Regions from separate parts of the Synechococcus sp. CS-1326 genome, predicted to be linked through region 1. Evidence: predicted binding sites of a transcription regulator. Region 1 holds the regulator's gene; the other holds the start of a gene.
The links. Region 1 encodes HrcA, which represses chaperone genes, less so after heat shock. Its sites were predicted from a motif close to TTAGCACTCNNNNNNNNNGAGTGCTAA; they were not measured.
Positions count from the first base shown of each region.

Region 1 (14,785 bases):
ATCGTTACATACCATGCTTGAAGAGCTAGGTTGTGATTAACTAGGAAGTTTGGGAAAATGTTCAGGATTCGGTACTCTTTGGGCTGATAGTTTCCAGCCTGGCAATCTGCCGCCATGGATGACAGGTCACCTTGCTGCCCGCCATAGAAGAATGCACTGTGTGGATCGAATCTTGGATAATAGGCTTCATCGGGATCGAGCCAGCCTCCCTTTCCAAAGCTGGTTGGGTGAACGGCAAACGCGTGATACTCCTCAAGCGTGATCTCAACAAGCAGTTTCCAATTTGCCTGAACTACGGTGGAGCTGTAGCCAGGTCGAATCCCTTTTCGGCACATCGCCCGCAGAATGGGCCAGCCATCACCAAGAAACTCCTCAAGACCCTGGTCCTGGTTGGTAGTCGAAGGATCTGCTGTGGTCCACTCGGATGAAGCCGCTTCGCCCGCGGTGGAATCTGTTCTCATCGAGGCCTGATGAGCAAAGCGTCCAAAGATGAGCACACCGCAGCAGGCGATCTCAACGCTCCTCAGCCGTGCCCCCAGCTCCTTGGGGGACCTTCCGAACAGTTTCTTGCACTGGGGGATGCCCACCGCTTCCCCTTCCTGGTTGTAGACCCAATGATGGAAGGCGCAGCGGACCAGGCCGGATCCTTTCGCTGCCGTGCGAATCGGATGAAAGCGATGGCGACAGACATTCTCAAATCCCTTGATCGATGCCCCGAAGCGCTGAACAAACACCGATCCGCCGCCCAGGCTGCAGCGGATCCAGTCGTTGTCGTTCGGGATGTCGGTCGTCAGGCCCAGCAGCGTCCAGACCTGGCCCAGTGCGGCTTGCTCACTGGCAAAGGCCTCCGGCTCCCGCATCGAGCGGGCCCAATCGACACAGTGTCGTTGATCAATCAAGGGAGCACTGCTCTCCAGCGAACCTGGTGGCCATCATGGCCAGAGTATTCCTGGATTCGAGAAAACCCAGACTGCTTCAGATCCGCTCGAATTCGATCAGCCTCGAAAAGTAGAACGGTGCCTTGTTGAGGCTGCGGCGCTGAGCGCGAAAGCCACTCCTCTGGGCCGCCGCCACAATGCCGTCCTCCCGCAAGGTGTAGGCGCGGGTGGCCTTGCTCGGGCCCGGGAAGAAATCGCCCACCCGCTTCAGGGCGGCGAGCAGGGGGGTGTAGGGCGCGAAGCTCACGATCAACTTCCGGGTGGCCAGGGAAGCGAGGTGGTTCACCATCTGCTCGGCCGGCTCCTGGGGATAGTGGATGAACACATCCAGGCAGATCACCGTGTCGTAGCTGCCGCCCAGGCTCTCCAGATCCGAAGCGGTGAACTGAAGGCGCCCGGCCTCGATCCCGGCCGCCTCGGCGCGTCGCCGCGCCTCCGTCACCATCGCTTCCGACAGGTCGCTGGCCTCGATCGAACCGGCACCCAGCGCCGCCAGGGGCAGGCTGAGGCTTCCCACTCCGCAACCGGCGTCGCAGAAGCTGCGCGATGCCAGATCCCCCTCCTCCTGCAACCAGGCCAGCACCTGATCAACGGTCTTCTGGTGGCCGAGCCGGATGTTCCGCTGCACCCTGTTGACGTCGTCGCTCTCGCTGTAGATGCGGTTCCAGCGTTCGAAGCCGGTGTTGTTGAAGTAGGCCTGAACCTCCGCCTTCTCGTCGGCGATGACGCCTGTTTCGGCTGGGGTGGTGGACATGGTGCGGGGTGTTGCTCGAAGCCGTTCCCGCCGAATCCTAAGGAGGGCTCAGGAGCTGCTCCTTGACCACCCCAGCTGTCCCTCGCTGCTCTGGCTCCAGCGCAGGGTTTCGGCCAGGGGCAGTCCCACCAGAATCTCCTCCACCGGCCGGTCCTCACCCAGCACCCGGCGGGGCAGCACCGTGGCGGCGGCGATCGCCCGACCTGGTTCGCCACTCCAGCGGGCCAGCCGCACCACCCCCTCCAGCAGCGGCAAGGTGGCTCCGGCCAGGGTGCCGTCCTCCAGGCGGCAGCTGCCGTCCTCCACCAGCAGGAGACGTTCGTCCCAGCTGTGGCGACCGGCCGCGAGTCCGTAGGGGCCGAGGGCGTCGCTGACCAGCACCACCTGCTGGGGGGCCAGCCTCTGCAGCAGCACCGCCATGGTGGGAGCCACGTGCACGCCATCGGCGATCAGGCCGAGGGCGACATCCCCCCGCAGGACGGCAGCCCCCACCGGCCCCGGTGCACGATGGTGCAGGCCAGGCATGGCGTTGAAGGCATGGGTCACCATGCCCACTCCGGCGCCAAAGGCGTCCGTGGCTTCGGTTTCGCTGGCGGCGCTGTGGCCCAGGCTCACCACGATTCCCTGGCGGCGCAGGGCGTCGATCACGGCGTCGGCCCCCTCCAGTTCCGGCGCCAGGGTCACCAGGTCGATGGCGTCCTCGAAGCCTTCGATGCGTTCGGCCAGGGCGGCGCTGCTCGGGACGCAGAGGTGTTGTTCGGGGTGGGCGCCGCGGCGGGCGTGGGCCAGGAAGGGGCCCTCCAGGTGTGCTCCCAGCAGCTGGCAGCGGCCGGAACGGTGCTGGGCGCGGGCTTCGCCGAGCACCGTCAGGGCCTGGCGCAGCGGCTCGATGGCGCAGGTCACCAGGGTGGGGCAGATCGCTTCGACTCCATCGCGCCAGAGCAGCTCCAGCAGCTCCAGCAGGCGCGGCAGATCAGCCGGTTCGAGTTCCGGGAAGGCCAGGCCAAGCCCACCGTTGATCTGGAGGTCCACGCCGGCCGGGCTCAGCCAGTCGCCGCGCCAGTCGTGACCGGCGGCCTGGCTGCCGCTTGCCAACAACGTGACGCTGGCGATCTGGCCTTGGGGGTCGACCCCGATCCGCCAGCGCCGGTCCCGCCTGTGGATGCAGGGGCCGGACTGGGGAAGCCGAACGTTGCTGAGCCAGCGCATGGTGATGGGCACCGGGGCGCCGTGAGCGGGAGAATGCCATCCTCGCTGCCCATGCTCCATGGTTTCTCTCCGTGGTTGATCCGCCCCTGGCTGCCGCCGGCAACCCTTCAGCCCTGCCCGACCCCATCCGGGTGGCGGTGGTGATGGGCAGTGATTCGGACCTGCCCACCCTGGAGCCGGCGGTGGCCGTGTTGGAGCAGTTCGGGATTGCCGTGGAGGTGCGGGTGCTCTCCGCCCACCGCACACCACTGGAGATGGTGGCCTTTGCCCGTGGGGCCGCCGAGCGTGGCCTCAAGGTGATCATCGCCGGGGCCGGCGGGGCGGCCCATCTGCCCGGCATGGTGGCGGCGCTGACGCCCCTGCCCGTGATCGGGGTGCCGGTGCAGAGCCGGGCCCTCTCCGGACTGGATTCACTGCTTTCGATCGTGCAGATGCCGGCAGGCATTCCCGTCGCCACCGTGGCGATCGGTAACGGACTCAACGCCGGCCTGCTGGCGGCGCAGATCCTGGCCACGGCGGATGCCGCCCTGGCCGAGCGGCTGGTTCAGCATCGAGCCGAACTGCACGACCAGGTGCGAAGCAAGGACGAGCGTCTGCTGAGGCTGGGGGTGGCCGGCTACGGCCGGGACATCGAACGGCAGGACGGCTGATGGTTCCCGACGCGCCCCCTGCCTTCCCGTCGTCGCTGCCGATGCGCGTAGGCCTGACCCTGCCGCTTCTGGTGCTCAACCTGTTTGTGCTGCGTCAGCTGCTCGTTCCCCTGGCGCCTTTTCCGGCCCTGTTTCTCACAGCGGCCCTGATCGCTTTCCTGCTCGACATCCCGACCCGCTGGCTGACCGGCCATGGCGTGCCGCGACGGCTGTCCTTCCTGCTGGTGATGGGCGCCGGCCTCGGGCTGCTGGTGCTGGTGGCCCTGTGGCTGCTGCCGCGCCTGGTGCAGCAGCTGAGCGACCTGCTTCATGCCTTGCCAGGCTGGCTGGTTCAGGGGGAAATCCTGCTCAACCAGGCCCAGGACTGGGCCACGGCCCATGGGCTGCCCGCTGACTTCGGCGACCTGAGCAGTGAGCTGCTCAGCCGCTCCACCAAACTGGCCAGCCAGCTCAGCCAGCAGTTGCTCAGCCTGCTCGGGGCCACGCTCACCCTCACCATCAACAGCGTGATCGTGGTAGTGCTGGCGGTGTTCCTGCTGGCCGGGGGCGAATCGATCAGTCAGGGCCTGGGTCGCTGGCTGCCATCGAGCTGGAGGCAGCTGGTGCTGAGCACGGTGTACCGCACCTTTCGCGGCTACTTCGCCGGACAGGTGGTGCTGGCTCTGATTCTCAGCGGTGCCCAGATCCTGGTGTTCACGCTGCTGGGCATTCCCTATGGCGTGCTGTTTGCGGTGGCGATCGGTTTCACCACCCTGATTCCCTATGCCAGCGCCCTGACGATCATCCTGGTGAGCGCCCTGCTGGCCCTCGAGAATCCCCGCACCGGCCTGGAGGTGCTGGCGGTGGCGATCACGGTGGGACAGGTGGTGGACCAGGTGATCCAGCCGCGGCTGATGGGCCAGATCGTCGGGCTGCAGCCCGCCTGGCTGCTGGTCAGCCTGCCGATCGGCGCCCGGGTGGGCAGCCTGCTGGGGATGGGCGATCTGCTCGGCCTGTTGCTGGCGGTGCCGGTGGCGAGCTGCCTGAAAACCTTCCTCGATGAACTGGCCCGGCGACTGGAGCTACCTGAGCCCCCTGGGGAGGCGCTCAGGGCCGAGGCGGCACAGGCAAATTTGTAGAAATCGCATGTTACCGCGATAACAATTTAATGATGCAGGGTGGGCATAAGGGCGATGAGCAGAAGGCGCTCAGAATGCTTTTGGCCAGGTTGCTCTTGCCGGCCCCCGAGAGTCCGTTGAACCTCAGGTTGGAGCTGTGATGGCTCCAATGATGGGTCTGTGCCGCTTGGCCCCCCGCTTAGTGGTGCCATGTGATGTTGGTGGCGGGGTTGGGGGTAGTGTTGGAGGCTGGGGCGGTGGTGATAGGAATGTGATGGCCTGGAAGGCATCATTGCGTCTTTGCGGAACCAGCCCTGGATGCCACTAGCCTGCCCGATTCGCACAAACCATCGGGAAGTTTTGGAGGCGGATTTCTTAAATTAGATCCGATAGAGTCCATGGGGACCGAAGTCCAGATGGGCTCGTCACGCTTGTTGTTGCACATCAGGGCGGGCCATTCACTTGAGCTGGCGGCCAGAGGCAGATTGGAGTGGATCCGACTCCCCATAACGTTGAGAGAGAGTCGGTTTTTGATCGCGTAAAAGCTGGCCAGCGGGCCAGCCGGGATTACCTCCAACAAACATCCCTCGGTCGGGCATTGTTGCAATTCCGCCAAGGAGGAGAACCGCAGATTTGCGGCAGGTAGGCGGACCGCCAGATGGCTTACCTGAGCCTGCCAGAAGTCGGAGAACAGGAAGTTGCCGCTCTCAAGCAGCAGGTGGTCGAGGTTGGTCTGAATGAAGCTGATTCCGGCATAGGCCTGCCTGCCCGCTCCCTTGGGGGAGGGGGATTGGTTGATCAGGGCCACGCACCGCAAGGTGGCCCGCTCAAAGCGGGCGCCATCCAGCTTGCCCTGGATCACTAACCATTGCTCACAGGGGTTGCTCTTGGGGATCTCACCCTTGGTATTGACTTTCCATTTGTCCGACAACTTCCCTTGCAAGAAGGGGTCGGTCTTGGGGATCTCACCCTTGGTATTGACTTTCCATTTCGACAGCTTCCCTTGCAGCAGCGCGCCGCTGAGGTTCGCTCCAACCAGATCGGCCTTGAGGATGAAGCAGGAGCTGGTGCCACCCAACAGCTTTATCCCCTCCGGACATTTTTTGTCCAAGGGGGGCAGCTGTGATTGGCAGGAGCTGAAATCGAAACGTGATTCGTGCAGATCCGCTCCGGAGAAATCCACATTCTTGAGGGGTACGCAGCTGAAGTTGGCTTGGCTCAGGTGGCTTCCCCGCAGTCGCAGGCCGTGCAAGCCATGGTGGGAAAACATGGCCTTGCGAAGGTCCATGCCGGAGAGGTCCTCCCCGCGGATCTGGCCTAGAGGCAGGGGGGCTCCCATCCCCTCCAAGCTCAGGTCCATTCCGTTGAGTAAATAGGGATTGTCCTTCTGGAGAAAGGGCAATAGAGCTTTGTCATAACCTCGTAAAGGTTGCTCTACCGAGCTGCCATTGATGTATATCGTGACTGCGCCAATCAGCATGAGGCCGAGGGTATGGCTGCAGGCTTGTATGGTCTTCACGGGGCCGTGCCTGGGTGGATGGCGAAATGCTGTGGCAGGGCGTTGGGCAGCATCCAATAAAGAAGATGCAGGGGGCGAAGTGTCAGCGGGCCGAACAGGATTGGAGCCAGAAAGTCCTGGCGGAAGGTTGCCAGTTCGTCCTGGACGTGTCTCTCGAAACCGTTGCTCTTGAAAGCCCCTTCGCGCTGTAAAGACTCGTTGTAGGAACCCAAGTTGAGGAAATTGTCGACAACGATGCCCTGAAGGTGTACGTTGCGAGCGCGCACCCGTTCAAAACTCACCTTGCGCAGATTGGCTCCGGTGAAGTTCACATCCTCCAGGGTGGAGTCACTGAAAGTGGCGCCCTGCAGGTTAGCGCCGGTGAAGTCCACGTTCTTAAGTCGCACATTTTTGAAATTGGCATTTTCAAGTGTGGCCCCTACCAGGTCAACATTTTGCAAAGTTAGTAGTTCGAAATGGGTATTGATGAACTCCCCGCCAGACCAGAAGATAGTGTAGTTGCGGTTCAGGGGATCGCTCTTCAAAAGGCTGACTGAATTCACCCCATACACCCCACCTTCGAAGCGCCTGTTTGAGCATCTCGATCCTGCCTGGAAGTGGTCCTGGTCCTGGATCAGCTCCTGAACCGGGTCCAGCGGGCAGAAGGACCACCGGGCACGGTCTTTCTCCTCGTCAGACGTCAAGGGGCGAGTATACTTTAAGGGATCCCAGGAAATCACCTGAGGTTTTTTCAAAGGAATATCTTTTCCACATTTGCCGGGATCTGGCAGGGCATTGCGGTTCTCGGGAGGGAAATGGGCATAGAAGGCTACGAGACCATCCATTTGAGTTTTGCAATCGAGCTGTACGTCGGTGAGGTCGGAACCGACGACTACGGCTCCCCTCAGATCGGCCCCTCTCAGATCAGCACCTCTGAGATCAGTGTCTTGCATTTGGGCATGCCTCAAGTTCGCGCCCTGTAGTTTCGCTCCGCGCAGATTGGCAGAGTTAAGATTGAGAAAAGGCAAAAAACTTCTTTCTAGAAATGCACCGTTCAAGTTGGCTCCGCTGAAGTTCATGCTGCCGAGATAAACTCCCGGTAAACAGCTTTTTAGCTCTGTTGAAATTATACTTTCAGCATCTCGCTGGGACTTTCCCCCCAGATTCGCAAAGTCTTGATATTTGTCCAACTCTTTCGCGCATTCAGTCTGTCTGTCGTTCGATTTTTTATGCTCGGACGGTTTCTGATCATTGGGCAGCAGCAGTCCCGATTCGTAGAGGTGACGCAGGATGTTGCCCTTGCGTTCCCCATCCGCCCCACCATCGGGCCGTCTCAGCTGGGGCAGCACATCCCGCAGATCCGACGCCATCTGGACGCGCTGATCTTGGTTGTCCTTCTTGGCGTCGAGAACGAAGGTTTCCACTTTGGCTTTGAGTGCTATCTCCAGCCCGTCCATGCGGCCGTTCAACTGCTGTTTTACCTCCTGCTCCGCCTTGTGGTTCTGTTCCTGGGACTGCTGATCCTTCTGTTGCTGGAGCTGGCCATCCTGCACCGAGGCATAGGTCTGGACCGCGACAGTGCCCAATGCCGTGAGCAGGGTTCCGATCCCGAGGGTGGAACTGGAGAGCCCGAGATCCTTGGCCAGGAAATCCCTTGCCCCACCGATGGCGTTCCGCACGGCCTTGTCGAGTCCTTTCCGCAGACTGAGCGGACTGCGGTGCCCTAGTCTGACCAGCAGCCAAACCCCACAGGCCACCGCGCCCACCACCACGGTCAGGAACCCCAGCTTGAGAAGCAGGTCGACAGACGCTTGCACCGTGGAGGTCACGAACGCCACCATTCCCTGGAAGGCCTCCACCAAAGCCGCCGTGTTGAGCAGTCCATTGCGTCCCAGCTGGTATACCAGCCACAGGCCCATCGCCACGCTGATTGCAGTGGCGGCCCATCCGCTCATCGCCCCAATGCGCCCAGCGAGTAGGCGCAGGCTGCTCAGGCTTTCTGGATCGAGCGGGGAATCGTTCAGAGTCGCATGGTTGGCATCGTCCTCGGCGATCAGCAGGTCATCGACATCGATCGCCATCGATCGCACCTGGATCCGCAACTGGGCCAGTGCAAAGAAGCCCAGCCAAAGCAACAGCGCCAGGCCGGCGAGTAATAATCCAAGGATTTTCAGCCAGGGGGGGGGCAGCTCTGTGGCCCATTGACGCAGTCCAACCACCAACGAGCCGCCGGCATAGAGCACCAGGCCTGGGGTCAGCAGGCGTGCCAGGAACCGCCACGGCTCGGAGCTGATCAGCCGGTAACTCCGGCCCATGCCACCGACTAGGGCGCCCGCGATCGAGCGATTGCCCAGGTTCACATCAAGGGCTTCCACGCTGGTGAACAGCAGGAACATCGCCCCGATCCCGAGCAGGGGATGCACGGTCACCAGCAAGCTGAGCACCGCCATAAACAAGAATCCCCCGTAAAGATCCAGGGTTAACCTCCGCCAAAGGGAGGGGTGCTGGGTTTCCGTCGCCTGAAAACAGCGCCGCAGACTGAACAGTTGCTCGCACCAGGCGCACCACACCACAAGGAATTGCAACAGGTTCAGCGATTCCACCACGTACGCCGATGCCTCTCGGGAGGGCATCTCCAGTAGGTACGGGATGAATAGAACGAACTGCAGACCCAGCAGCCAACGGGCTGGCCGTGTAAGGGCCCGCCACCAAAAGGGCACAGCATCAATGGCCACTTGCAGGCTGGTCAGCGTCACCAATCAGCCCGGTAGGTCATCCTCACTCTGATGCATTTCTCTAACTTTTCCAGCGGTTCGTTATGTGGGGTCCATTGCCGTCAACCCCCCGCCTGCTTCGGCCGGAAGCCGGCCGCCTCCAGTGCCTCCAGCGCAGTTGCCAGCTGATCCCCCTGCAGCTCGATCACCCCGTCTTTGAAGCTGCCGCCGGTGCCGGCTTTCGCCTTGAGCAGCTTCAGCAGGGCCCTGGCCTCGGCTTCGGCGATCTCCAGACCGGTGATCGCCGTCACCAGCTTCCCCCCCTTGCCCGCTCTGGTGCGCTGCACCCGCACCCGTTGCAGGGCGCGGGCCGGGGGTGGCGCGGCTGGAGAGGAGGGCCGCTCAAGGCTGTCCGCCCCGCTGAATTCCTGCCAGCCTCCCTTGCCCATCCGATCCGCTTCCCTGCCTGAGCGATCAAAGCGCAGCGTTCCCCCTGTTGGTGCGCCGGGCGAAGCTCAAGCGGGCTTCTTCCTAGGCTGATCGCCTCGCGCCCAGCTACCGGTGACCAGCACGCTCCCTTTCCCCCAGCCGGATCCCGCCACCCTGGAGCCTTCGGTGCGCCCCAATGCCCTGGGCCGCTTCGGCCGTTTCGGCGGCCAGTACGTGCCGGAAACCCTGATGCCCGCCCTGGCCGAGCTGGAGGACGCCGCCGCCGAGGCCTGGGCGGATCCAGCCTTCACCAGCCGGCTCGATCACCTGTTGCGCACCTATGTGGGCCGGCCCACTCCGTTGTACGAGGCGGAGAGGCTCAGCGATCACTACCGGCGTCCCGAGGGTGGGCCGCGCATCTGGCTGAAGCGGGAAGACCTCAACCACACGGGCGCCCACAAGATCAACAACGCCCTGGGCCAGGCGCTGCTGGCTCTGCGCATGGGCAAGAAAAGGATCATCGCCGAAACCGGTGCCGGCCAGCATGGGGTCGCCACAGCCACGGTGTGTGCCCGTTTCGGCCTGGAGTGCGTGATCTACATGGGCGCTGAGGACATGCGCCGTCAGGCCCTCAACGTGTTTCGGATGCGGCTGCTGGGGGCCACCGTGCAACCCGTCACCGCCGGCTCAGCCACCTTGAAGGATGCCACCAGCGAAGCGATCCGCGACTGGGTGACCAACGTGGAGGGCACCCACTACATCCTCGGCTCGGTGGCCGGCCCCCATCCCTACCCGATGCTGGTACGTGATTTCCATGCGGTGATCGGCCAGGAGGCCAGACGCCAGTGCGCTGAAGCCTTCGGCCGCCTGCCGGATGTGCTGCTGGCCTGCGTCGGCGGCGGCTCCAATGCCATGGGCCTCTTTCATCCTTTCGTGGCTGACACCGCCGTACGCCTGATCGGTGTGGAAGCCGCCGGTGAAGGGGTGGCCAGCGGCCGCCATGCCGCCACGATCACCGAAGGCAGGATCGGTGTGCTGCACGGGGCGATGAGCCTGCTGCTCCAGGACGCCGAGGGTCAGGTGCAGGAGGCCCATTCGATCAGCGCCGGCCTGGATTATCCCGGTGTCGGTCCGGAGCACAGCTACCTCAAGGAGCTGGGCCGCGCCGAGTATGTCGCCGTCACCGATCAGCAGGCCCTTGATGCCCTGCAGCGGGTCAGCCGGCTGGAGGGGATCATCCCTGCCCTGGAAACCGCCCATGCCTTCGCCTGGCTGGAGCAGCTCTGCCCCACCCTGGCGCCGGGCACCGAGCTGGTGATCAACCTTTCCGGCCGCGGCGACAAGGATGTGAACACCGTGGCCGAGCGGCTCGGCGACACGATGGCGGGCTGATGGCTCCGCAGGGGCCGGGCAATCAGCTGCTGCAGCCTGGCCTTGAGGCGAACAGGTTGAGGCCCAGTTGCTCGGAGAGAAACCGGGCGGTGAGCTGACCGCGCACGCTGTTGCCTGCCTCATCGAGCGGCGGTGAATAGGTGGCCAGTCCGCCCTTGCCGGGTGCCACCGTGATCATGCCGCCGGCCACACCGCTCTTGCCCGGCAGGCCGATCGCATAGAGCCAGTCGCCGGAGTTCTCGTAGAGCCCTGCAGTCACCATCACTGCCAGCACATGCTGGCAATGGATCGCTTCGATCACCTGCTCGCCGCTGAGCGGGTTGCGGCCGCCGTTCGCCATCGTGGCTGCCATCACCGCCAGATCCCCGCTGGTCACGGCCAGGGAGCACTGGCGTGTGTAGAGGTCGGTGGCGGCTTCGGGATCGAAGTAGATCCGCTCATGGCTGCCCAGCAGGCTGGCGATGCCGGAATTGCGCTGGTTGCTGGCGGCTTCGGAGGCGTAGACCTCAGCATCGATCTGCAGCTCCCGGCCGGCGAAGCGGGAGAAGCCCTCGCTGATGAAGGCCCATTTCGCTTCAGCCGTGCTGCCCGGCGCCAGGCTGGTGGCGGCGATCGCTCCGGCATTCACCATCGGATTGCTGAGTCCCTCCACCGAGCGCTCCGCCGCCAGCACCGAGTTGAACGGCAGGCCGGTGCTGTTGACTCCCAGCTTCAGGCGGGCGTCCTGCTCGCCGATCGCCTGGCAGACGAGGGCGAACATGAAGGGCTTGGAAAGGCTCTGGATGCTGAATGGCTGGCTTGCATCGCCTACTGCGAAAAGGTCGCCGTTGGTGTCCGCCACGGCGATCGCGAAGCTGTCGGGGTTGGCGCTGGCAAGGGCGGGGATGTAATCGGCGACACGGCCATCACCGATCGTGCCGAAACGCTGGTGGGCCTCGCGGATCAGCGCCTGGACGATCGCCGGGTCCGGCAGGTGACCGGTGGACACCCAGCTGGAGCCATGGTTCTGGCTGGCATTCCCCATGCCCTCAGCCCTGCTCTTCCCATGGGAAGCGGGGCATCCGCTCCAGGGCCTGGCGTTGGCTCTCATTCCAGACATCAACCATGGTGTCGAGCTCGGCGGCCCCACGCTCCAGTTTGAGTTGCTGCGAGATGGCCAGGCTGTCGCGTGGGTAGAGCGCCACTTCGAACGGCGGGCCGACGGTGAGGTTGGAGCGTCGCGTGATCACCTGGGACATCAGGCAGAGCCGGGCGGCATCATTGAGCGAAAGCCGGTGATGGCCGACGCCGTCGAGAGGTGGCTTGCCGTATTTGCTTTCCCCGATCTGCAGGAAAGGTGTTTCCGGTGTGGCCATGATCGCGTTGCCCTGCGCATAGATCTGGAACAGGCCGTGGGGCTGGCCGGCAATCTGGCCCCCCAGGATGAAGGAGGCGGCTCCGCTGGCACCCACCTGGCGCAGGGCCGAATGGGTTTCCTTCTGCACCGCCACGCTCAACCTGCCGATGTAGTCGGCGGCTTCGAACAGATAGCGGGCGGTCAGCAGGTCGGCATGGGGTGGGGTGTCGTGATCGGACGGTGCGTCAGCCAGGGATTCCGGGCCGTCCTGGAGATGGGTGCTCCCCTCGCGCCGGGCCCGGTTGAGGTCGCGGTTGATCCAGTTCAGGATCGCCTGGGTGGTGGCCAGATTGCCGGCCGCCAGCAGCAGGAACAGGCGATCGGCGCTGGGCTGGAAGACATGCAGCTTGCGATAGCTGGAGATGTAGTCCACCCCTGCATTGGTTCGGGAGTCGGAGGCCATCACCAGCCCGTCCTCCAGGAGGAAACCAACGCAATAGGTCACCGGTCGAGCCTCAGCTCAGCAGTCGCTGCAGGCTAGTGGCCACCGTTCGGACCGCGGCCCTGGCCGTGGCGTAGGCCATTCGCATCGGTCCCACCAGGGCCACCTGGCCGCGGCTGCCATCGCCGGTCCGGTAGGAGGCCTGAACCACGGAGCAGGCCCGCAGGGCGGGGTGGGGGTGTTCCGCTCCGATCCACACGCCGTCGCCGGGGTTCGCCGCATCGTTCGCATCCGGTGGATCGCTCGCCCAGGCGGACTCGGGGCCCTTGCGCCGCAACAGCCGTTGTGGCTCCTCCTCCACCAGCTTGACGAGGGGGCGGAGCATGGCCGTCTGGCTGAACTCGGGCTGGGCCAGGAGTCCGCTCAGCCCCAGCGCCACAGCTCCCTCGGGATTGGCCGCCGAGCGTGCCAGGCGGTGGCTGCTCAGGGCCTGGCGCACCACGCGGCCGCTGCATTCCAGTTGGGACGGCAGCTCCTGCCAGTGAATGGTGCCGTTGAGGCTGCTTTCGAGCTGTTGAACCACCCAGCACTCCAGTGTGGTCAGTTCCACCTCAGCCCCCGGCGGCAGCCGCACGTTCAGGCTGCTGGCTGCTCCGGCGGCTTCCACCAGGAAAATCAGCAGACGTCCCTGGCTGGGAACCAGCCGAACCGCCTGCAGCGTTGATTGCGGTCGTTGCGGTCGGGTGATCAGGCTGAGCAGGCCGGTCAGGTCAGCCAGGCGGCGGGCCAGATGCAGCAGCAGGTCGTCCAGGGCCGCCCACTGAAGACTCAGGGCCAGCAGCTCCTTTTCCAGTTGCAGGGCACCAGCACCGGGGGCTGGCAGCAGATCATCCACGAACAGCCGATAGCCCTGCTGGCTGGGCACGCGACCTGCCGACGGATGGGGTTGAACCAGCAAGCCTCTCTGCTCCAGCACCCCCATCGCCGTGCGCACCGTGGCCGGACTGGCAGGAAATCCGAATCGTTTCACCAGGGTCTGACTGCCAACGGGCTCAACCGTGTCGACGTAGTGCTGAACGGTTGCCCGCAACACTTGTTGATCCCGCCGAGTCAGTTCTGGCAACACAGGTTGGAAAGGCTTTTTGGCAATAGCTTGGGAGCACTTTGGCAACACTTTGGCAGCGTATGATGCCATTTCAAACCAAGTTTAAGCCATTCAGCAGGGCGTGGCAGCCCTGGGCCCAGGTCCTGCTGAATTCTTCATCCCTGTGCGTGAAATCTCTGTTTGGCCCGATGGTTGCTTCCAACGATGACACTGCCGAGTTGACGTCACGCGGACCGATTGATGTCAGCGAGGTGCCCCCGGCTCCCGCCACCCCTGAGCCCACTTCCCCGCCGGCGAGAAATGCAGCGGCTGCTGTTGCCGCTGGCCCTCGCCTACGCCCTGCTGGCCCCCCTGGTGGTCACCGATGCCTTGCGCGCCTACCGCGGCGCTGATGAGCAGGGGACCGTTCAATTGCAGCAGGCCCGTCAATTCCGCCGGCAGGTCGTTGATGCGGTCAAGCCCGTATCAACGCCGGTCGAGCTCGCCCGGGTTCTGCAGAGATTCCCCCAGATCCGCTCTGCCATCAATCCATCTCAACCGCTCGAATCCATCAAGAAATCCCTGTTTGATTCTCTTGATCAGGCTGTTGTCACCCTGGAGAACAGACAGGGGGATCAACTCAGTGGTGCCCGGGTTGGTTTGTTGCAGCGCACGATTGTCACGGTTCTGCTTGCCTTGATCACAGCTGCCTTCCTGCAGTTGCTCCGCCAGCAGAACTTGCGTCGGGTCGGCTACTACAACCTGGCACTGAAGCCCTATTTCATGGCGAATCTGTTTGAGCCGGTTCGTGTCGTTGGTCCGCGCCGCCCCGAACAGCTGCCTGGATCCGAGGTGTCCACGGGATGGTTCGCCAATCTCTTTCGCCCAGACCCGAACAAGCCGGCGCGGCGACCTCCCCAGCCGCAAAGGCCCGCCCCGCCGCGTGGCTCCGCTCAACCCTCCCTGTGGCAGAAGTTCTGGGGCGGCACCCCGCCGGCACCGCGGCCGATGCGGCCACCGAATCCACCCAAGCACCCCCGGGGCTGAGCAGTTCCCCGGGCCCCTGGCTCAGTAGCGCGGCACCGATCGATCCACCTGCACGCTCCAGGAATCGATGCCTCCCTGCAGGTTCCAGACCCGATCAAAGCCCTGGGTTTCGATCAGCCAGCAGGCGAACTGCCAGCTGCGGATGCCCGCATGGCACAGCACCACCACCTCTCTCTGCCGGTCCAGAAGCTCGTC
Region 1 covers NZ_JAHLYV010000002.1:38,824-53,608, reverse strand. The annotation lists gene KQ307_RS00370 (aromatic ring-hydroxylating dioxygenase subunit alpha) at 1-860, opposite strand, end outside; gene bchM (magnesium protoporphyrin IX methyltransferase) at 976-1,692, opposite strand; gene KQ307_RS00360 (N-acetylglucosamine-6-phosphate deacetylase) at 1,741-2,901, opposite strand; gene purE (5-(carboxyamino)imidazole ribonucleotide mutase) at 3,045-3,551, shown strand; gene KQ307_RS00350 (AI-2E family transporter) at 3,551-4,669, shown strand; gene KQ307_RS00345 (pentapeptide repeat-containing protein) at 4,938-6,167, opposite strand; gene KQ307_RS00340 (pentapeptide repeat-containing protein) at 6,164-8,902, opposite strand; gene KQ307_RS00335 (translation initiation factor) at 8,983-9,309, opposite strand; gene trpB (tryptophan synthase subunit beta) at 9,422-10,681, shown strand; gene glsA (glutaminase A) at 10,704-11,705, opposite strand; gene KQ307_RS00320 (20S proteasome subunit A/B) at 11,710-12,522, opposite strand; gene KQ307_RS00315 (heat-inducible transcriptional repressor HrcA) at 12,533-13,654, opposite strand; gene KQ307_RS00310 (hypothetical protein) at 13,865-14,590, shown strand; gene KQ307_RS00305 (rhodanese-like domain-containing protein) at 14,612-14,785, opposite strand, start outside.

Region 2 (14,785 bases), on a different contig from region 1:
TGCCGTCGGCCCGGTTGCTGGCGGCTGCCAGTGGTTGCCTGATCAGCCATCCCAACGTGCTGAACGGAGCCGCCCTCTACTGGAGCGACCCTCGCTTTCACTACGTCGAAGGCTGGGCGCTCAACCGCTTCGCCCGGGGCGAACTGGCCCTGGCTCCGGTGCGTCGTCAACGGGTGGGTCTGCTGCTGGATGCGGGGATCGAGCCGGACCTGCGGCTGCGCCATCTTCAGGTCGCCGATGCCTGCAGGGCCACCCTTGGCCTGTCGATCGGCCCTGTGGTGATCACCGATCAGCCGGTTGAGGTGGCTCTGACCCGGGGGGCCAGTGGGGCGAGCTGGGGACAGCTGGGCCATCCCGAGACGTTGCTGCGCGGCGCCGAGCGGCTCTGCCGGGAAGGGGCAACAGCAATCGCGGTGGTCACCCGTTTCCCCGACGAGGCCGGCAGCGAGGCCCTGCAGGCTTACCGGCAGGGGAGCGGCGTGGACGCCCTGGCTGGAGCCGAGGCGGTGATCAGTCACCTGCTGGGCTGGCGGCTTGGCCTGCCCTGTGCCCACGCACCTGCCCTGGCGCCGCTGCCCCCGGAGCCGGAGCTTGATCCACGCGCTGCCGCTGAGGAACTGGCCCACACCTTTCTGGCCTGTGTCCTGGTGGGGCTGAGCCGTGCACCAAATCTGATCCGGCTCGGATCAGCCTTCGCCGCCGCCGCTGCACCGGTTGACTCGGCGGATCTTCTCCATCCCAGCCGGATCGGGGCGGTGGTGGCTCCGGCCGGTGCCCTGGGCGGCGAGGCCGTGCTCAGCTGTGCAGAGCGCGGGATCCCCCTGATCGTCGTGGAGGGCAATCCCTCTCTGCTGTCCGTCACGGCGGAAGCCCTGGGCCTGGAGGCGCTCGCCGTGGCCAGCTACGCGGAGGCGGCCGGCCTGGTGCTGGCCCTGCGGGAGGGGCTGGCGCCGGAATCGCTCAGCCGCCCCCTGGTGCCCCTGCGGCCCCTGGAGGCTGGTTGAACGTTGCGAGGGGGCACCATCAGCGCAGGCAGGCCATGGGATGGCGGGTCGGCACCCCCAGGGCCTTGGCCACGCCGGGGTGGCAGACCGCCCCGTCAACGGTGTTGAGCCCCGAGAGCAGTTCGGGTCGTTCGGTGACCGCCTCCAGCAGTCCCCGACCGGCGATCCCGACGATGTAGGGAAGCGTGACGCTCACCAGGGCTTCGGTGGAGGTGAAGGGCACCGCTCCGGGCATGTTGCCGACGGCGTAGTGCTGCACCCCGTGGATCGTGACGACAGGATCGGTATGGGTGGTTTCGCGGCTGGTGGCGATGCAGCCCCCCTGGTCGATCGCCACATCGACGATCACGGAACCGGGCTTCATCTGCTGCACCAGGTCTTCCTCCACCAGGGTCGGTGCCCGGCCGCCGGGGGTGAGCACGGCCCCGATCAGCAGATCGGCGCTCGGCACCAGCCGCTCGATCAGGCCACGGCTGCTCACCAGGCTGACCAGACGGCCGCAGCGGTCGGTTTCGAGGTTGCGCAGTCGCTGCGGGGTGTGATCTAGCAGCAGCACCTCGGCATCCATGGCCGCCGCCAGCCTGGCCGCGTTCCATCCCACCGTGCCGGCTCCGAGCACCACGACGCGGGCGGGACGCACGCCGGTGCAGCCTCCGATCAGCACCCCTCGGCCGCCATGGGGTTTCTCGAGCAGATGGGCTCCCACCTGCGCCGCCAGCCGACCGGCGATTTCGCTCATCGGAGCGAGCAGGGGAAGGTTGCCGTTGTCGAGTTGCACCGTTTCGTAGGCCACCCCGGTGGTGCCGGCCTCGAGCAGGGCACGGCCCACCTCCGGGTAGGCCGCCAGATGGAGGTAGGTGAACAGCACCAGGTCGTCGCGGAGCAGATCGAATTCCTCCCGCTGCGGTTCCTTCACCTTGACGACCAGGTGAGCGGACCAGGCCTCCTCACGGCTCACCAGGCGGGCGCCGGCCGTGGCGTAGTGCGCATCGCTGATGCCTGCCCCGGTGCCCGCGCCAGCCTGGACAAGCACTTCCAGGCCATTCGAGACCAGCTCCCTCACCCCGTCGGGAGTGAGGGCCACCCGTTGCTCATCGCGCTTGATTTCGGTCGGAACGCCGATGCTCGCGATCGGTGCCGCCGGGCCTTTGGTTGCCATGCAACTCAGTAGCTGCATTCAGGTTGGCGGACATCGGGGCCAACTGCAGGGATTTGATCTGGAATCCCTTCCTCAGATCGGTCCGGAGGCGATCGGCATCCGCCAGCCACTGCCGAAGGCGCGGCCGCTCACCTTGAGCAGGGGGGCGGCCTGACGTCGCTTGAATTCGGCCAGGCGCAGCATTCTGTGCACACGCCTGGCCAGGCTGGCCTCGATGCCGGCGGCGATCAGCTCCTCAGGCGCCCGCAGGTCTTCGATCAACGCCTTGAGCAGCGGATCGAGCTGGTTGTAGTCGGGCAGCGAATCCGTATCGAGCTGTCCGGGGCGCAGTTCGGCGCTGGGTGGCTTGTCGCGGATGGCGCTGCCGATCAGTTCGGCAGCGGCTGGCAGGCCGTAGCTGCGGCGGCAGGCTGCCGACGCTTCTGAATCAAGCCAGGCGCAGAGCCGGAACACCGTGGTTTTGTAGAGGTCTCCGATCACGGCAAGTCCGCCGTTCATGTCGCCGTAGAGGGTGCAGTACCCCACCGCCAGCTCGGATTTGTTGCCGGTTGAGAGCAGCAACTGGCCCTGCTGATTGGCCATCGCCATCAACAACGTGCCACGGATGCGCGACTGGAGGTTCTCGGCCGTCAGGCCATCCGGTGGGCTGCCGAACGGGCTTTCCAGGGCCTGATCGAAGCTCTCCATCAGGCCGCTGATCGGCACGACGTGATGGGGGATGCCGAGCCGGCCGGCCAGGGCGATCGCATCGTGGCGGGATCCTGCCGAGCTGTAGGGGGAGGGCATCAGCAGGGCCGCGACCCGCTCCCCACCCAGCGCCGCCGCGGCGATCACCGCCACCAGAGCGGAATCGATTCCACCGCTCAGTCCCAGCAGGGCCCGCTCGAAGCCGCATTTGCGGGCATAGTCGCCCAGGCCCAGCACCAGCACCCGGAACAACTGCTCCAGGGGCTCAGGTTCCTGCAACGCTACGGCGGCCGCTTGCTGAAGGCAGTCGGCCGCCGTGGAGGGCATCGACCAGAACGCCAGGCCCGCCCTGGCGCAGGGGAGCTGCAGCAGGATCTGACCAGCGGCATCGACGACGAAGCTGGCTCCATCGAAGACCAGTTCGTCGTTTCCCCCCACCTGATTCACATACACCACCGGACAGCCCAGCCGCGCGGCGGCGGCGGCGGCCAGGCTGCGCCGCAGCGTCGGTTTCCCCTGCACGAACGGCGAGGCGGAAAGGTTCAGCAGCAGATCGGGTTGATGCGGCAGCAGCGCGGCGATCGGATCCGGACCGGCCAGACGGTGTCCCAGCACCTCCTCCTCCACCCAGAGGTCTTCGCAGATGCTGAGGCCGATCCGCCAGCACCGGCCGCGTCGCTCCAGCTTCAGGAGGCAGGGTTGATCGGCGGGGCGGAAATAGCGCCGCTCATCGAAGACGTCGTAGCTGGGCAGCAGCCGCTTGCGGGCAACGATGCGCCAGGTGCCCTGCTCCAGCAGGGCAACCGCATTGTGCAGCGACGGTTGTTGCTCGCCGGGCAGGGGCTCGGCCACCCCCACCAGCACGGCCAGGCCAGGGGGGAGCGCAGCGGCCAGTTCCTCCAGAACCCTGGCCTGCTCCAGCAGCAGGGCAGGCCGCAGCAGCAGATCCCGGGGCGGGTAACCCCAGAGGGAAAGCTCCGGACTGATCACCAGGTCGGCCGCCGCCGCCTGCCGGCAACAGTCGAGCAGCATGGCCGCATTGCCGTGAAGGTCGCCGACCAGCGGGTTGGTCTGGGCCAGGGCGAGACGCATCAGGGCTGGCGGCGGCTGGGGGATGGCAGGGGGTCGAAGCCGTACAGGTTTCGCTTGTGCAGCATGGGCCAGAGCTCCTTCGGCACCAGTTCAGGCTCGCGCTGAAGGCGGATCTCGGAGCTGGCGGTGGCTGGAATCTGCAGAGGGAGGAGGTCCAGCTGGCCGCCCAGCCGGCGCAGGCCTTCCAGATCGGCCGGCTGTATGGGCCAGCCCAGGCGTGGCACCACCGCCAGCCGAGCCAGATCCAGGATGGCCTCCACGGCATGCCAGCGGTGGATCTGGGGCAGCAGATCACTGCCGACCGCGAACACCAGGGTTGCTTCCGGCCAGAGCCGCCGGGCCCGCTCCAGGGTGTCGAGTGCCCGGGGGCTGCTCAGGTTTTGGGCCATCTGGATCCTGGGGTTGGCCAGGCCGTCCACCAGCGCCTGGAGCAGGGCGGCACGATCGGGCAGCGACGCCCCGTGCTGCTTGAAGGGGTTGTCACTGGCCCAGGTGCGCACGCGGGGATACTGCCGGGCCAGGCCTTCCAGCAGGGCGCGATGGCCCAGGGTCGGGGGGTCGGCGCTGGTGCCGAACAGGGCCAGTTCCTGGCTCTCAGGCTCGGTCATGGCCAGTGCAGCAACCACTGGCGCACCTGGGGATCCTGGGCGGCCAGGCGCCGCAACAGCCCGGCTGGGCCGCCCGGCCCCTTCCGGGCCCCTTCCTGCAGTTCCGCCGCCGCCAGCTCACCGGTGCGTCGCGTGGTGTGCACGGCCAGGGCCGCCTGGGCCAGGGCGACGGGGGCGGCAGGGGCCAGGGACAGGCCACCGCTGAACGGTGCCGCGAGCAGGAGAACCTGGCGAAGGCTTCCCAGCAGGAGCTGGATGCCGAGCTGGGCTCCACCCAGCAGGGCACCGTGACCGGAAAGGCGGCTCAGCAGCCGCCGGGCCTGGGCTCCGTTGAGGCTCAGTCCGTAGAGCCGACAAAGCTGCATCACCAGGGCCGTGTCCACGGCCATCGAGCCAGCCAGATCCAGGAGCACCAGGGGGTTGGCCGCCACGCCGGTGGCCTTGAGGGCGGCGAAGCGGCCGATCAGGCTGTGGGCGGCCTGGCGATGGTGGCGCAGTCGCCAGTCCTGGAGTCGTCGGCTGAAGCGATCCCCGGCCCGCAGGCTGTTGAGGGCGAGCAGCAGCGGACCATGGCTTGCCACCAACGCCAGCAGTCGGTCCTTGAGGGGGCCGATCGCTGCTGGCCCGGCTTCGCTGCGGACACGGCCATCCTCCAGAAGGGTCGCCAGTCGCGGTGCCGCCGAGACGGCCAGCAGCTCCAGGTCCCGGGCTGCGGCGGGCAGTCGGCTGCGGATGCTGGCCAGCAGGGCGTCCCGCTCGCTGGCTGGCCAGCAATCGATCCGGTTGACGACCAGCAGCATCGGCTTGCCAAGACGCAACAACTGCTCCAGTGCCTCGAGCTCGGTGGAGGTGAGGTCGCCCTCGACCACGAACAGCACCAGATCGGCCCCCAGGGCCACCCGGGCGGCCAGGCGGTGCCGGGCTGGTGCGGCCACCTCATCGATGCCCGGTGTGTCGATCAGATCGACCCCGGCCAGGCCCGCGAAGGGGAGATCCCAGGCTTCATGCTGCTGGAGCCTGGTGCTGCCGTGGGCCAGGTCGGTGGCAAAGCGTGGCTGGCCCAGCAGGGCGTTGAGCAGGCTCGACTTGCCCACTCCCACCCGGCCGAACACCGCCAGGTGCAGTCGTCGCTGCACCAGACGCTTCAGCTGACGGTCGAGGGCGACCAGCTCCGGGGCAAGGGCCGACCTTTCCCGCGCGCTCATCGCCAGCTCCGAGCGCCAGCGTTGCAGCAGCTGCTCGCTGCGGGTGATGGTGTCGGGCCTGGCAACGCTGGAGGAACGGCTCATGGGATCGACTCCCCAGCCGCCTGGGGACGACGCCACCAGCCGGCGAGCACGGCCAGCACGGCATCGGCGCCGATCACCCCGACAAAGCCGCCGTGTTCATCGACCACGACCCGAACCGAATGGCTGTTGCGTCGGAAGGCGGTGAGCAGCCGGTCGGCCCGGATCATTTCCGGAACATATTCCACCGGAATGGTCAGGCTGAGGGCGGTGACCTGGCCGCGCCCTTCGACCAGGGCGCCGAGCAGGCTCTCCCGGCTCGCCACCCCCAGCACCTCATCCACCTCCTCGCCCAGCACCACCCACCAGGGAGCGCTGTTGCCGAGCAGCTCGTCGCTGACGCTCTCAAGCCTGGCCTGGGCGGAGAGAGTGGGCGCGGAGACCCGCGGAACCATCAGATCCCTGGCGGTCAGGTCGTTGAGCTGGAACACCTTGCCGATCATCGCCGCTTCATCGGCCTCGATCTGGCCGGTGCGGGAGCCGAGCCTGGCCAGCAGACGAATCTCCTCCTCATCGGTGGTGAGCTCGCTCTCGGCGGTGATCGCCGGCATCAGCCGCTCCAGCACCAGCACCAGCGGCAGCATCAGTTTCAGCACCATTCCGACGGTGGCGGCGCTGCCCAAGGCGATCGGCAGGGCCATGCGGCTGCCGATCGCCTTGGGCAGGATTTCGCCCAGCAGGATCACCAGCACGGTGAGCCCGACCGAGAACAGCGGCAGGGCGATGCGGTCGATGCCCTGGGAGGAGAACACCCAGCCGGCATAACTGCCCAGCATCAGGCTGCCGAAGATGTTGAAGCCGTTGTTGAGGATGACGAGCACCGCCAGGGCACGGCCCATCCGGTTCTTGAGGGAGAGCAGGGCCAGGGCACCCCGCACCGGCCTGGGCCGGCTGGCCAGCTCATGCACCCGCAGCGGGTTCACCGTCAGCATGGCGGCTTCGACACCGGAGCAGACTGCGGAACCGACCAGAATGAAGACCACCAGCGCGGCCAGACCAAGCAGCCCGTTCATGTTCGAAATGCCGAATCTGCAGGCTTCTGCATCCACCACCACACCACTCTGACCGCCAATCCCTTCATGTCATCGGTTGTGCCATCTTCGCGCTGTTCTGACCATCTCTCCATGGCGATCTCCCCCGCCGAGTTCAGCCGTCGCCGCACCACCTTTCTGGAGCGGCTCGGCGGCGTGGCGGCCGTGATCCCTGCGGCCGCTCTGGTCACCCACCACGCCGATGTGGAGCACTCCTTCCGCCAGCAGAGCGATTTCTGGTACCTCACCGGTTTCGATGAGCCCGGCGCCGTGGCGCTCTTCCTGCCGCACCGACCCGACAACCCCTTCGTGCTGTTCGTGGAGCCGAAGGATCCCACTGCCGAGGTGTGGAACGGCTTCCGATGGGGCTGCGAGGGAGCGGTGCAGCGGTTTGGCGCCGACCTGGCCCACCCCCGGGCCGACCTGGCCGGACGGCTGGGGGACTACCTCAGGGGAGCCGAGGGCATCGCTTTCCGGGTGGGCCGCCATCCGGCCGTGGAGCCATTGGTGCTCTCTGCCTGGTCGGCCCAGCTCGATCGCGCCCCCCGCAACGGCCAGGCTGCCCTTGGGCTGGTGGCCCCCTGTCCCCTGCTGCACGAGCTGCGGCTGCGGAAATCCGATGCCGAACTCGAACGGATGCGTCTGGCCGCCCGGATCTCGGCGGAAGCCCACGAACTGGCCCGCCAGGTGGCCCGGCCTGGCCTGAACGAACGCCAGGTTCAGGCGGTGATCGAGCAGCACTTCATGGAACAGGGGGCGCGGGGGCCGGCCTATGGCTCGATCGTTGCCGGCGGGGACAACGCCTGTGTGCTCCATTACACCAGCAACAACGCTCCGCTCGCCGATGGCGATCTGCTGCTGATAGATGCCGGCTGCAGCCTGAGCGATTACTACAACGGCGACATCACCCGCACTTTCCCGGTCAACGGTCGCTTCAGCGGCGAGCAGCGCGCCCTCTACGACCTGGTGCTCGCCGCCCAGGAGGCGGCCATCGCCGCCGTTCGCCCCGCCGCGGACGCCGAGCAGGTCCATGGGGTTGCCCTGAGGGTGCTGGTGGAAGGGCTCGTGGACCTGGGCCTGTTGCGGGGCGCGGTGGAGGGCCTGATCGAGCAGGGGGCCTATCGCCATCTCTACATGCACCGCACCGGCCACTGGCTCGGGCTCGATGTGCACGATGTCGGCGCCTATCGGCTCGGTGAGCACCCGGTGCCCCTGGAGCCCGGCATGGTGCTCACCGTGGAGCCTGGTCTGTACGTGAGCGACCGGCTGCCACCCCCGGAGGGCCAGCCGGCGATCGACGAGCGCTGGAAAGGCATCGGCATCCGCATCGAAGATGACGTGGCGGTCAGCGAGCGCGGCCATGAGGTGCTCACGGCCGCGGCCCAGAAGTCGGTGGCGGCGATCCAGCGCTGATCGGGAGCCGGGAGCCGGGATTCAGCCTGGGGAGCCGTCGTCCAGCCAGCTGAGCAGCAGCTCGGGCTCCAGATCCCTGGTGCATCCGATCAGCCGATCCGCACCCGCTTCCAGCAGAACGGCTTCGTACAGGCAGCGCTGCTGCGTCTGATCCGCTGCGTGGAGGTGGGGCGGAGCCACCGCCAGGCTCAGCAGCTGCTGGCCGGGCCGATCACGGCGGGCACGGCCGACGGTCTGCACATCCGCCACGGTGTCACCCAGGTACACCACCGCTGGAGCCTGTGGGCCCAGGGCCATGCCGGCGAGTGCTTCGGCCAGTCGGATCAGTCCGGTGGGGTCGGGCTTTTCGGGGGCCTCCCCCATGGCGATCAGTGGCGGGTCGATCAGGCCGAGCCGGTGGCCGAGCACAAAGCGTGCCGAGCTGGGCTCGGCGCCGCTGACGAAGCCCCAGGCGATCCCGGCACCGCTCAGGCGGTCAAAGAAATCAGCCTCGACCAGAAGGGGTTCGTCACGGATGAAGCCAGACCAGCTGGCTGGATCACCGTCTGGATCGCCGCCGAAATAGAACCCGCTGAACACCTCCACGAGATGGTCGAACGTCGGCAGGGGGGTTGGTCCCCGCCGCCTCAGCAGCTCCATCGAAGCGTCCCAGTCGTTGTTCCAGCGACCCTCGCCCTTGAGGGCATCGATCTGATCGGGGCGCGGGCGCCAGCCCCCGAAGTGATCAACTGTTTCGCGAAGGGCGCGGCGATAGCTGCCACCCACATCCCTGATCACGCCATCAATGTCGAAGAGCAGGATGGCCCTGGGGCTCGAAGGGACCTTCAGGAGCGGGCCGGTCTTGGGGAGGGGAGGAGGGCTCAGCAGGGAGGGCTGGAGGGGCTGATAGGTTTGTTGCTTGATTTTATGCCTTGAAAGCCGAACCCAATGACGGCCACCGACAGCGCAGCTCCTGAACTCGACCTCGCGGTCAGTCCTTCGGCGGAAGTGACGCCATCAACCGGCCGCGGCCTGACCCGCAGGGTCATTCCCGTTCAGGCTGCCCAAGTCCCTGGGGCGGCGCTGGAAGATGACGAACCCATCACCAAAGGTCGCCCTGCCCTCCGCGGTGCCAGCGCCGCCCTGGCCACAGCCACCGTCGATGAGGACGGAGTTCCCTCCGGTCATACCCCCAAGGCTGACGAGGGTCGCTTCCTGCTCAAGATTCTCTGGCTGCCCGATAACGTCGCTCTGGCCGTCGATCAGATCGTCGGGGGTGGACCGAGTCCCCTGACCTCCTATTTCTTCTGGCCCCGCGAAGACGCCTGGGAAACCATGAAAGGCGAGCTGGAAGCGAAATCCTGGATCACCGACAACGAACGCGTTGAGGTTCTCAACAAAGCCACGGAGGTGATCAATTATTGGCAGGAGGAAGGCAAAGGCAAGTCATTGGATGAAGCCAAGCTCAAGTTCCCTGACGTGACCTTCTGCGGTACCGCCTGAAGGGTCTGCGGCATTTTCTCCGACCATCAAAAAAGCGTCCCCAGGGGACGCTTTTTTTGGGCTGATGGCCAGGTCAGTCAGCTGGATTGACTGGCCTGGAGACGGGCGCGAGCCCTGGCCAGGGATTGCTGAGCCTTGAGCTTCTCAGTGCTGGGTGGCTGCCCGTCATAGCCTGAGGCGGCCAGCTGGGCTGCTTCGACAGCCTGCTCGGCCTTGGCGGGTTCGATGCTGGAGCCGAGTTCGGCGGTGTTGACCAGCACGGTGACCTGGTCGGCTTCCACCTCGGCGAAGCCGCCCATCAGTGCGATTGAAGCCCAGTCCTTGCCTGTGCGCAGACGCATCACGCCGATGTCCAGGGCCGTGAGCAGGGAGACATGGCCGGGAAGGATGCCCAGCTGTCCGGTGGTGCTCGGCAGAATCACCTCGTCGGCGCTGCCATCAAAAACGCTCTGATCGGGGGCCAGAACGCGCAGGGTAAGTGTCATCGGCATGCATCCTCAAAAGCGAGACAGAACAGGACGGGGTCAGGCTTTGGCTTCGGCGCTGAGTTTTTCGGCTTTTGCCTTGACCTCATCAATGGAGCCGACCAGATAGAAGGCGGCTTCGGGAAGCTCATCAAGCTCGCCTGCCAGGATCATGTTGAAGCCCTTGATGGTTTCCTCCAGTTTCACGTATTTGCCGGACATGCCGGTGAAGATCTCGGCAACAAAGAAAGGCTGGGAAAGGAATTTCTCAATCTTGCGGGCCCGATCGACCGTGCGGCGGTCGTCTTCGGAGAGTTCATCCAGGCCGAGAATGGCGATGATGTCCTGGAGCTCTTTGTAGCGCTGGAGGGTGGACTGGACGGCCCGGGCAGTGCGGTAGTGCTCATCTCCGACCACGGCGGGCTGGAGCATGGTGCTGGTGGAGTCGAGCGGATCCACGGCCGGGTAGATCCCCTTGGAGGCCAGGCCGCGGCTCAGCACGGTGGTGGCATCGAGGTGGGCGAAGGTGGTGGCCGGTGCCGGGTCGGTCAGGTCGTCGGCGGGAACGTAAACCGCCTGAATGGAAGTGATCGAGCCCTCCAGGGTGGAGGTGATCCTTTCCTGCAGCTCACCCACGTCGGTGCCCAGGGTTGGTTGGTAACCCACTGCCGAAGGCATCCGGCCCAGCAGGGCGCTCACTTCCGAGCCGGCCTGCACGAAGCGGAAGATGTTGTCGATGAACAGCAGCACATCCTGGTTGTTCACATCGCGGAAGTGCTCTGCCATGGTGAGGGCTGAGAGGCCAACCCGCATGCGGGCGCCGGGAGGTTCGTTCATCTGGCCGAAGCAGAGGGCCACCTTCGACTTGGTGAGGTCTTCGGAGTTGATCACCCCGGATTCCTTGAACTCTTCATAGAGGTCATTGCCTTCCCGGGTGCGCTCTCCGACACCTCCGAAAACCGAAACGCCGCCATGCTCCTTGGCGATGTTGTTGATCAGCTCCTGGATCAGAACCGTTTTGCCGACGCCGGCACCGCCGAACAGGCCCACCTTGCCGCCCTGGCGGTAAGGAGCGAGCAGGTCGATCACCTTGATGCCGGTTTCAAACACCTTGGGCTTGGTTTCCAGCTCCGTGAGCTTGGGGGCCTCCCGGTGGATCGAGGCGGTGAGGTTGGAGGTGACGGGGCCAAGTTCATCAACGGGCTCGCCGAGCACGTTGAAAATCCGACCGAGCGTGGCTTCTCCGACCGGAACGCTGATCGGGGCACCGGTGTCGAGGGCTTCCATGCCCCGCACCAGGCCATCGGTGGTGCTCATGGCGATCGCCCGCACCCGGTGATCGCCCAGTAGTTGCTGAACCTCGGCGGTCAGGGCGATGTCCTGGCCAGCGGAGTTGCGTCCCGCGATGCGCAGTGCATTGAAGATCCGCGGCAGCTTGCCGGCCGGAAACTCCACATCCAGCACGGGACCGATCACCTGGCGCACCACGCCCTTGGTGCCGGTGTTGACGGGAGCAGCAGCAGCCATAGGGAAAGAAAGGGGTTCGCGCGGCGGGACGCACATCCGCCGAAAGCGCGGCCAACTTACCACCGCAACGGGGTCAGGGGGCCTTGAACGGGCCTTGAAGGGGGGTGATGTTCGGTCAACCGCCCCTGCCGACGATTGCGGGACAACCCTCCCTTGCCATAAATTGGCACTCGACGGGCCCGAGTGCTAACTCGACCGTTTCCATGGCGTCATCGGCGCCATGACTGTTGCTCTCGCACCGAACCATGGCTGCTGTTTCTCTCACCGTCTCCACGGTCAAACCGCTCGGGGACCGCGTTTTTGTCAAAGTTTCCGATTCCGACGAAAAAACCGCCGGCGGGATTCTCCTGCCCGACACCGCTCAGGAAAAGCCCCAGGTGGGTGAAGTGGTTCAGGTCGGTCCTGGCAAGCGGAACGACGACGGCACCCGCCAATCTCCTGAAGTGAGCGTGGGTGACCAGGTTCTCTACAGCAAGTACGCCGGTACCGACATCAAGCTGGCCGGCAACGATTTCGTGCTGCTTTCGGAGAAGGATATTCTGGCGATCGTCAACTGAATCATTGATTCGAATTGCTTTGTTGGCAATCGTTCCCTCACACACACACTCACTTAGAACCTGATTTCCATGGCCAAACGTATCATTTATAACGAGAATGCCCGCAGGGCTCTCGAAAAGGGCATCGACATCCTCGCCGAAGCCGTTGCTGTCACCCTCGGACCCAAGGGCCGCAATGTGGTGCTTGAGAAGAAATTCGGCGCTCCTCAGATCATCAACGACGGCGTGACCATCGCCAAGGAGATCGAACTCGAAGATCACATCGAGAACACCGGTGTCGCCCTGATCCGTCAGGCCGCCTCCAAAACCAACGATGCCGCCGGTGACGGCACCACCACCGCCACGGTCCTGGCCCACGCCATGGTCAAGGCGGGTCTGCGCAACGTGGCCGCCGGCGCCAATGCCATCACCCTCAAGAAGGGCATCGACAAGGCCTCCGACTTCCTCGTCAAGAAGATCGAGGAGCACGCCAAACCGATCTCCGATTCCAACGCCATCGCCCAGGTGGGCACCATCTCCGCCGGCAACGACGAAGAGGTGGGCCGCATGATCGCCGATGCGATGGACAAGGTCGGCAAAGAAGGCGTCATCTCCCTGGAAGAAGGGAAATCGATGACCACCGAGCTGGAGGTCACCGAAGGCATGCGCTTCGACAAGGGCTACATCTCGCCCTACTTCGCCACCGACACCGAGCGGATGGAGGCCATCCTCGAGGAGCCCTACATCCTGCTCACCGACAAGAAGATCGGCCTGGTGCAGGACCTGGTGCCCGTGCTCGAGCAGATCGCCCGCACCGGCAAGCCCCTGCTGATCATCGCCGAGGACATCGAGAAGGAAGCCCTCGCCACCCTGGTGGTGAACCGTCTGCGCGGTGTGCTCAACGTGGCTGCCGTCAAGGCGCCCGGCTTCGGTGATCGCCGCAAGGCTATGCTCGAAGACATCGCCGTTCTCACCAACGGTCAGCTGATCACCGAGGACGCTGGCCTCAAGCTGGAGAACACCAAGCTGGAGATGCTGGGTACCGCCCGTCGCATCACGATCAACAAGGACACCACCACGATCGTGGCCGATGGCAACGAGCTGGCTGTCAAGGCCAGGGTCGAGCAGATCCGCAAGCAGATCGACGAAACCGACTCCACCTACGACAAGGAGAAGCTCCAGGAACGCCTGGCCAAGCTCTCCGGCGGTGTCGCCGTGGTCAAGGTGGGCGCTGCCACCGAAACCGAGATGAAGGACAAGAAGCTGCGCCTGGAAGATGCCATCAACGCCACCAAGGCGGCCGTTGAGGAAGGCATCGTCCCCGGTGGCGGAACAACCCTGGCTCACCTGGCTCCTGCTCTGGAAGAGTGGGCGGCCGCCAACCTCTCCGGTGAGGAGTTGATCGGCGCTGGCATCGTGGCCTCGGCCCTGAGCGCACCGCTCATGCGGATCGCCCAGAACGCCGGCGTCAACGGCGCTGTCGTGGCCGAGCACGTCAAGGGGATGCCCTTCAACGAGGGCTACAACGCTGCCACTGGCGAATACGTGGACATGCTGGCTGCCGGCATCGTGGATCCCGCCAAGGTCACCCGTTCGGGGCTGCAGAACGCCGCTTCGATCGCTGGCATGGTGCTCACAACTGAGTGCATCGTGGCCGATCTTCCCGAGAAGAAGGAAGCGGCTCCCGCCGGCGGCGGTGGCGGCATGGGCGGCGACTTCGACTACTGATCGCCGCTCCTGCGATCTGCGTTCAGAGCGCCCCTGTGGGGGCGCTTTTTTTTGGCGGCTGCGACCATCCCCGGAGAAGCGAGGCTGGTGAGCCAGGCTGGATCGCGATCAGCCCTCCGGCACGAAGGCCAGGGCGACGCCGTTGTTGCAATAGCGTTTGCCGGTGGGTCTCGGCCCGTCGTTGAACACATGCCCCTGGTGGCCTCCACAGCGGCGGCAGTGATACTCGGTGCGGGGCACGATCAGCTTGAAATCCGTCTTGGTAACCACTGCATTCGGCAGTGGCTGCCAGAAACTGGGCCAACCGGTGCGGCTGTCGAATTTTGCGGCCGAACTGAACAAAGGAAGGCGGCAGCCGGCACAGACGAACGTGCCTTTGCGCTTTTCCCGATCGAGAGGACTGCTGAATGGGCGCTCAGTGCCCTCCTTTCGCAACACCTGGAAGGCCTCGGGGCTGAGCCGTTTTCTCCATTCCGATTCACTCAGCTTCCAGTTCGGATCAGCTGGCTTCGAGGCTGCTTCTGCAACCGTTCCGCCGAGCAAGGGGCTGAGCAGGGAACCGAGGGCGGCCAGCAGGCTGCGGCGATGGATCGGACTCACCGCAACCAGCCTGCACTGAGCAGAACGGCCAGACCGAGAAAGAGGGCCAGCAGGGTCCAGCTGATCCGGTTCAGGGTGTCTTCAGCGCTGCGGGCACTGCTGAACATCGAGCCGCCGCTACTGGCAAGCCCTCCCATGCCGTCGCCCTTGGGGCTGTGGAGCAAGACG
Region 2 covers NZ_JAHLYV010000009.1:79,112-93,896, reverse strand. The annotation lists gene KQ307_RS02180 (DUF3326 domain-containing protein) at 1-1,004, shown strand, start outside; gene ald (alanine dehydrogenase) at 1,024-2,163, opposite strand; gene KQ307_RS02170 (NAD+ synthase) at 2,236-3,942, opposite strand; gene KQ307_RS02165 (nicotinate-nucleotide adenylyltransferase) at 3,942-4,550, opposite strand; gene KQ307_RS02160 (GTP-binding protein) at 4,547-5,839, opposite strand; gene KQ307_RS02155 (CNNM domain-containing protein) at 5,836-6,849, opposite strand; gene KQ307_RS02150 (aminopeptidase P N-terminal domain-containing protein) at 6,961-8,280, shown strand; gene KQ307_RS02145 (TIGR01548 family HAD-type hydrolase) at 8,302-9,081, opposite strand; gene KQ307_RS02140 (30S ribosomal protein PSRP-3) at 9,208-9,762, shown strand; gene atpC (ATP synthase F1 subunit epsilon) at 9,840-10,247, opposite strand; gene atpD (F0F1 ATP synthase subunit beta) at 10,287-11,753, opposite strand; gene groES (co-chaperone GroES) at 11,999-12,310, shown strand; gene groL (chaperonin GroEL) at 12,380-14,017, shown strand; gene msrB (peptide-methionine (R)-S-oxide reductase MsrB) at 14,126-14,608, opposite strand; gene secG (preprotein translocase subunit SecG) at 14,614-14,785, opposite strand, start outside.
Region 2: groES (co-chaperone GroES) is a predicted target of HrcA. The motif match lies at 11,917-11,943, and genes of this name have one in related genera.